DNA from 3 places in the Streptomyces sp. NPDC049837 genome. Region 2 is predicted to be linked to each of the others. Evidence: riboswitches for the same ligand, from Rfam matches in the RefSeq annotation. Region 2 holds a riboswitch; each other region holds the start of a gene.
The links. Region 2 has a riboswitch for thiamine pyrophosphate ahead of thiO (glycine oxidase ThiO). Riboswitches for the same ligand answer to the same signal wherever they lie in the genome.
Positions count from the first base shown of each region.

Region 1: it holds a riboswitch for thiamine pyrophosphate, as region 2 does, so the genes downstream of both, AB0J57_RS31365 (thiamine ABC transporter substrate-binding protein) here and thiO (glycine oxidase ThiO) in region 2, are expected to answer to the same signal.
Region 3: it holds a riboswitch for thiamine pyrophosphate, as region 2 does, so the genes downstream of both, thiC (phosphomethylpyrimidine synthase ThiC) here and thiO (glycine oxidase ThiO) in region 2, are expected to answer to the same signal.

Region 1 is NZ_JBFAMP010000015.1:86,444-88,702, reverse strand. It holds gene AB0J57_RS31365 (thiamine ABC transporter substrate-binding protein) at 1-871, opposite strand, end outside; TPP riboswitch at 948-1,059, opposite strand; gene rlmN (23S rRNA (adenine(2503)-C(2))-methyltransferase RlmN) at 1,089-2,201, opposite strand.
Region 2 is NZ_JBFAMP010000006.1:12,165-14,423, reverse strand. It holds gene AB0J57_RS17770 (thiazole synthase) at 1-130, opposite strand, end outside; gene thiS (sulfur carrier protein ThiS) at 134-334, opposite strand; gene thiO (glycine oxidase ThiO) at 331-1,539, opposite strand; TPP riboswitch at 1,537-1,650, opposite strand; gene AB0J57_RS17755 (hypothetical protein) at 1,701-2,087, shown strand; gene AB0J57_RS17750 (FAD-dependent oxidoreductase) at 2,109-2,259, shown strand, end outside.
Region 3 is NZ_JBFAMP010000004.1:161,875-164,133, reverse strand. It holds gene AB0J57_RS12160 (YibE/F family protein) at 1-971, opposite strand, end outside; TPP riboswitch at 1,043-1,177, shown strand; gene thiC (phosphomethylpyrimidine synthase ThiC) at 1,171-2,259, shown strand, end outside.

The DNA of each region.
Region 1 (2,259 bases), on a different contig from region 2:
GGTTCTTGGCGCCGGTCAGCAGGCCCGCGAACTCGGTCTGCTGGAAGCACGTGCCGGTGGAGACGCCGGTCGGCGCCTCGGCCGGCTGCGGCTTGGCGTACAGCACCTCGACGGGCGGGCTGGAGGCGTACGACACGACGAGCGGCCGGTCGCCCTTGGCCGCCTTGCCGCCGGCCGAGCCGGAGAACTCCTGGTTGTAGGCGAGCTCCCAGCTATCGACGACCTTGACGCCGTTGGCCTTCAGCTTCTTCCAGTAGTCCTGCCAGCCGTCGTCGCCGTACTTGGCCGCCGTGCCGAGCAGGAAGCCGAGGCCGGGAGAGGACCGCTCGGGGTTTTCGACGACGAGGAGGTTCTTGTACGCGGGCTTCGCGAGGTCGTCGAAGGTCTGCGGCGGCGCCAGTCGCTTGTCCGCGAAGTACTTCTTGTCGTAGTTGACGCAGATCTCGCCGGTGTCGACGGGCGTGACGCGGTGCTTGTCCTTGTCGAGCTGGACGGCCTCGGGGACGCGGTCCAGGCCCTTGGCCTCGTACGGCTCGAAGAGCTCGTTGTCGAGCGCGCGGGACAGCAGGGTGTTGTCGACGCCGAAGAAGACGTCGCCCTGCGGGGCGCCCTTGGTGAGGATGGCCTTGTTGACGGCCTCGCCCGCGTCGCCGCTCTTGAGGACCTTGACGGTGTAGCCGGTCTGCTTGGTGAACTCCTTCAGGACGGCCGGGGAGGCGTTGAAGGAGTCGTGGCTGACGAGCGTCACGGTCTTCGACTTCGTACCGCCGCCGGAGGCGTCCTTGCCGGACTCGCCGCCGCAGGCGGTGAGCGTCGTGACGCCCAGCGCGGCGGCGAGCGCGCCGACCGCGATCTTCTTGGTGGTGCTCACTGAGATTCCTCCTGGGTATGACCAGGAAGAGACGCGGCCCTGCCCACCGCATCGGGCGGTGGGCAGGGCGCAACAGCTCGAGTAACGACCGAACTTCCTACCCAGAATGACCTGGGCGAGGTTCAGAGGGTCTGCGGCCTGGACGGTTGCCGCACTCTCAGCGCTGTGGCGCTCCCCTGTCGGAATATGCAGATGTGTTCGAGCTCAGACTACAAGGTCAGCGTTCGGCGGCCGCGAGCTGTCCACAGGCGCCGTCGATCTCCTGCCCGCGGGTGTCACGGACGGTGACCGGTACGCCATGGCTCGCGATCGCCTCGACGAACGCCTTCTCGTCCTCGGGGCGGGAGGCGGTCCACTTCGACCCCGGGGTCGGGTTGAGCGGGATCAGGTTGACGTGCACCCGCTTGCCCTTGAGGAGGCGGCCCAGCAGGTCGCCGCGCCAGGCCTGGTCATTGATGTCGCGGATCAGGGCGTACTCGATCGAGACGCGGCGGCCGGACTTCTCGGCGTACTCCCAGGCGGCGTCGAGGACCTCGCGGACCTTCCAGCGCGTGTTGACGGGGACGAGGGTGTCGCGCAGCTCGTCGTCGGGGGCGTGCAGGGAGACGGCGAGGCGGCACTTGAAGCCCTCGTCCGCGAAGCGGAGCATCGCCGGGACCAGGCCGACCGTCGAGACGGTGATGCCGCGCTGGGACAGCCCGAGCCCGTCCGGCTCGGGGTCGGTCAGCCGCCTGATCGCCCCCACGACACGCTTGTAGTTCGCGAGCGGCTCGCCCATGCCCATGAAGACGATGTTGGACAGCCGTGCGGGGCCTCCCGGCACCTCGCCGTCCCTGAGCGCCCGCATCCCGTCGACGATCTGGTGCACGATCTCGGCGGTCGACAGGTTCCGGTCGAGCCCGGCCTGGCCGGTGGCGCAGAACGGGCAGTTCATGCCGCAGCCGGCCTGCGAGGAGATGCACATCGTGACGCGGTCGGGGTACCGCATGAGGACGGACTCGACGAGCGTGCCGTCGTGCAGCCGCCACAGGGTCTTACGCGTGGTGTCGTCGTCGCACGAGATGTGCCGTACGACCGACATCAGGTCGGGCAGCAGCTCCGCCGCGAGCTTCTCGCGGGACGCGGCGGGGATGTCCGTCCACTGGGCCGGGTCGTGCGCGTACCGCGCGAAGTAGTGCTGGGAGAGCTGCTTGGCGCGGAACGGCTTCTCACCGATCGCGGCGACGGCCTCCTTGCGCTCGGCGGGCGTCAGGTCGGCGAGGTGTCGCGGTGGCTTCTTGGCTCCGCGCGGGGCGACGAAGGTGAGCTCTCCCGGTGCGGGGCGTGGCATGACCTGGTACTCCTCAGTAAAGACGAGGCCGCGGTACGTGAGCCGGGTGACCTCACCG
Region 2 (2,259 bases):
CGGTCGTCAGCTCCGTGCCGCTGGCCGCCAGGGAGCGTTCCAGTACGTCGAGGCTGGGCGCCCCGCCCGTACCCATGATCAGCCGGGAGTCGAACGTGGTCCCGGCGATGGTCAGACGGTCGTCGGCCATGGGTCAGCCCCCCTGGACCGCGGTGAGGACCTCGACCCGGTCACCGTCGCCGAGCAGCGTCCCCGGCCACTGGCTGCGCGGTACGACGGTCTCGTTGACGGCGGCGGCGACCCCGGACGGCGCGGTGGTGAGGGTGGCGACCAGGGCGTCGAGGGTGGTGGGGCCGGCGAGCTGTCGCGCCTCGCCGTTCACGGAGACGTTCATGACACTCCTACGGTGATGGTGGAGGTGGCGGGGGAGGCCGCGGGGAAGGTGGCGGGCGAGGCGGCGGGGGAGAAGCGGGCCGGGGCGAAGGCGCGGGCCTCCTCCGGGAGCTCCCCGGTGGTCAGCACGGTGGCCATCACGTCCCCGGTGACGGGGGTCAGCAGCACCCCGTTGCGGTAGTGCCCCGTCGCCAGGTGCAGACCGGGCAGTGCGGTCGGCCCCAGCAGCGGCGCGTTGTCCGGGGAGCCGGGCCGCAGGCCCGCGCGGGTCTCGGTCAGGGGCAGCTCCGTGATGCCGGGCACCAGCTCGTGCGCGTCGCGCAGCAGCTCGTACACCCCGCCCGCCGTGACCGTGGTGTCCCAGCCGAGCTCCTCGCTCGTCGCGCCGACCACGAGCTCGCCGTTCTCGCGCGGCACCAGGTACACATGGCTGCCGCGCACGGCCGCCCGGACCGTACGGCTCAGGAACGGCGCGTACGCGGAAGGCACGGACAGCCGCAGTACCTGCCCCTTGACGGGCCGTACCGGCGGCAGCACCTCGTCCGGTACGCCGCCGAGCCGGCCGCTCAGGCTGCCGGCGGCCAGCACCACCTGGTCGGCGGCCCGCTCGGTGCCGTCGCTCAGCAGCACCCCCGCCGCCCGGTCCCGCAGGACCACCAGCCGCTCCGCCCAGGCGCGGTGGACCACCACGCCCGCCCGCTCGCAGGCGGCCAGCAGGGCGGCGGCCAGTCGTCGCGGGTCGACCTGGTGGTCGCCGTCCACCCGCAGTCCGCCGCGCACACCGGGCGCCAGCATGGGCTCCAGGCGGCGGCATTCGCGGCCGGTCAGCCACTCCGAGTCCAGGCCCGAGCGCTGCTGGAGCGCGTGCAGCTCCCGCAGGTGGGCACGGTCGTCGGCGTCCAGCGCGACGGCGAGCGTGCCGCACGCGCGGTAGCCGACGTCCACGCCGCCGGCGGCCTGCCGGAGTTCGGTGACGAAGTCGGGGTAGCGGCGCGCCGACTCCAGATTGAGCCCGAGGAGCGTCTCCTCGCCGTAGTGGAGCTCGGTGACCGCGGCGAGCATGCCCGCCGCGACCTGCGCGGCCCCGCCGCCCGGCCCCGGGTCGACCACGGCGACCCGCAGGCCGCGCTGCGCCGCCCGCCAGGCCGTGACCAGGCCGATGATTCCGCCCCCGATGACGAGGACGTCTGACGTACGTGGATGCATGGGCGTCCAGCCCCTCCCTTCGCCGGCATGACCCGGATCAGGTTCGTACGGTCGGAGGCCGTCCCAGCCTCCCTCTCAGCCCGGTACGTCCGGGCTCCCGCGAGTGCTCTACGGTGGCCAGACTAACCCCACCCCGCAACTGGCTGTAAGGGAGCTTCACCGTGGCGCGGTCGCTCGACGGGCTCGTCCTCTCCCCGGTGGTGGACCAGGCTCCCGGTCAGGTCGGTACGGCGACCCGGTTCACGTACCACGAGGACGACGGGTGCGTCTGGGCCGAGTACGCGGGCGGGGACGTGGTGCGCGGCCACCTCGTCGGGACGCGTGAGGGAGATCGTCTCGACTTTCGGTATGTCCAGCTCAAGCGCGACGGCCGGACGGCGTCGGGTCACTGCGTCTCCACGGTCGTGGAACTGGACGACGGGCGCGTTCGGCTGGAGGAGAGCTGGGAATGGGAGTCCCAGGAGGGCAGCGGTACCAGCGTGGTGGAGGAGCTTCCGTCTTCCGTCCTTTCCTCCCGGTCTCTTCTTGACGATGTGTCAGGTGCATAAGGTGGACGGGTGAACGAGCGGATGGAAGCAGAGCGGCGCGTCGTCATCGTCGGCGCCGGGATGGCGGGTGTGCAGACGGCCGTGGCGCTGCGCGAGCAGGGCTTCACCGGGCCCGTGCTGCTGATCGGCGCGGAGCCCCACCAGCCTTACGACCGGCCCCCGTTGTCCAAGG
Region 3 (2,259 bases), on a different contig from region 2:
GACGTCTGGGTCACCGTCACGTCGTCGAGCACACCGAGCGAACCGATGATGACACCGGCCAGCAGCAGGCCGGACATGTCGATGTTCGGGTAGAGGCCGTGGATGAGGCCCGTGTTGTCGTCGGTGTTGCCGGTCAGCGAGGCCCAGCCGATGAACAGGGAGCCGAGCAGGCCGATCAGCAGCAGCGAGATCAGCGTGCCCAGCACGGCCACCGAGGTGCGCGCGGTCAGGCCGTGGCAACTGTAGAGCGCGATCAGCATGATGGCGCTCGACCCGACCACCGCCACGATCAGCGGATTCGAGCCCTGGAGGATGGCGGGCAGGATGAACAGCGTCAGCACCGCGAAGCTCACCGCCAGCGCGACCAGAGCCATCACCCCACGCATCCGGCCGACGGCCACCACCGCCAGCGCGAAGATCCCGGCGAGCAGCAGCATCGGCATCTTGCGGTTCACATCGGTCACCGAATACTGGAGATCGCGCGGGGCGTCGGGGGCGTAGGCCACCACCACGCCCTGTCCCTCCTCCAGTTGGCGGGGCGCGTCCGGCTGGACGATCTCGACGAACTTGCGGCCCTTGTCCTTGCCGGTCGTGACCTCGACCGTCGCCTTCGCGCACTGCCCCTGCTGCGAGTTGACCGCCTCGCGGCCCTCGGGCGTGGTCGTGTCGCCGGTCGGCGGGACCTGCGCGGCGTTCACATCCCGGCAGTCCACCTTTTCGACCTGGACCACCGTGCCCTGCTCGGTCTGCCGGTCGAAGCCGACGCCGGTGCGCTCGTGCTCGGGCGCGCCGCCTGGCCACAGGACGGCGAGGCCGACCAGCACGGCCGTGGCGAACGGGATCAGGACGGCGGCGATGACCTTCCGCAGGTGCTTGGAGACGGGCGCGGCGGGGCCGTGGCTGTGGGCATGGCTATGGGTATGACCATGTGCGTGTCCGGTCGGTTCGGGGGACTGCTGCGAGGAAGTCACCGACCGATCATCGCAAGAACGACCGGGGCCCCCTGTTCAGCGTGGCCGAGATGGCGCTAGCGTGGTGGCACCTTTGCACACGCGGGAGCTCGGAGCACCGGGCTGAGAGGGCGCTGACATCCGTACGAGGGGTACGGAAACCGCTGCGTCGACCGCCGAACCTGTTACCGGGTAATGCCGGCGTAGGGAGTAGGTCATCATGACCGTTCAGGACGCACGCACGCCTGCCTCGAACCAGAACGACGAGGCCGGGAAGTCCATCGGATGGCACAAGGGGTACATCGAGGGCTCGCGCCCCGACCTCCGTGTGCCGGTCCGCAAGGTGCACCTCACCAACGGCAAGGACGTGACGCTGTACGACACGTCGGGGCCGTACACCGATCCGAATGTCGAGACCGATGTACGCCGTGGCCTGCCGCCGCTGCGGGAGAACTGGATCATCGGCCGTGGTGACACCGAGGAGTACGCCGGCCGCCCCGTCCGCCCCGAGGACGACGGGATCAAGCACACATCGCCTCGCGGGGGGCTGCGCAACCTCGACGCCGTCTTCCCGGGCCGCCCGCGCCAGCCCCGCCGGGGCCGTGACGGGCAGGCGGTGACGCAGCTCGCGTACGCCCGCCGGGGCGAGATCACGCCGGAGATGGAGTACGTCGCGATCCGCGAGAACGTCTCCCCCGAGGTCGTGCGCGAGGAGATCGCGGCCGGCCGCGCGGTCCTCCCGGCCAACGTCAACCACCCGGAGATCGAGCCGATGATCATCGGCAAGCGGTTCCTGGTGAAGGTCAACGCCAACATCGGCAACTCGGCGGTCACCTCCTCCATCGAGGAGGAGGTGGAGAAGATGACCTGGGCCACCCGCTGGGGCGCCGACACGGTCATGGACCTCTCCACGGGCCGCAACATCCACACCACCCGCGAGTGGGTGCTGCGCAACTCGCCCGTGCCGATCGGCACGGTGCCGCTGTACCAGGCGCTGGAGAAGGTCGACGGCAAGGCCGAGGAACTGACCTGGGAGATCTACAAGGACACCGTCATCGAGCAGGCCGAGCAGGGCGTCGACTACATGACGGTCCACGCCGGTGTGCTGCTGCGGTACGTGCCGCTCACCGCGCGCCGCAAGACCGGCATCGTCTCGCGCGGCGGCTCGATCATGGCCGCGTGGTGCCTGGCGCACCACAAGGAGTCGTTCCTGTACGAGAACTTCGAGGAGCTCTGCGAGATCCTCGCCGCGTACGACGTGACGTACTCGCTCGGCGACGGCCTGCGGCCCGGCTCGATCGCGGACGCC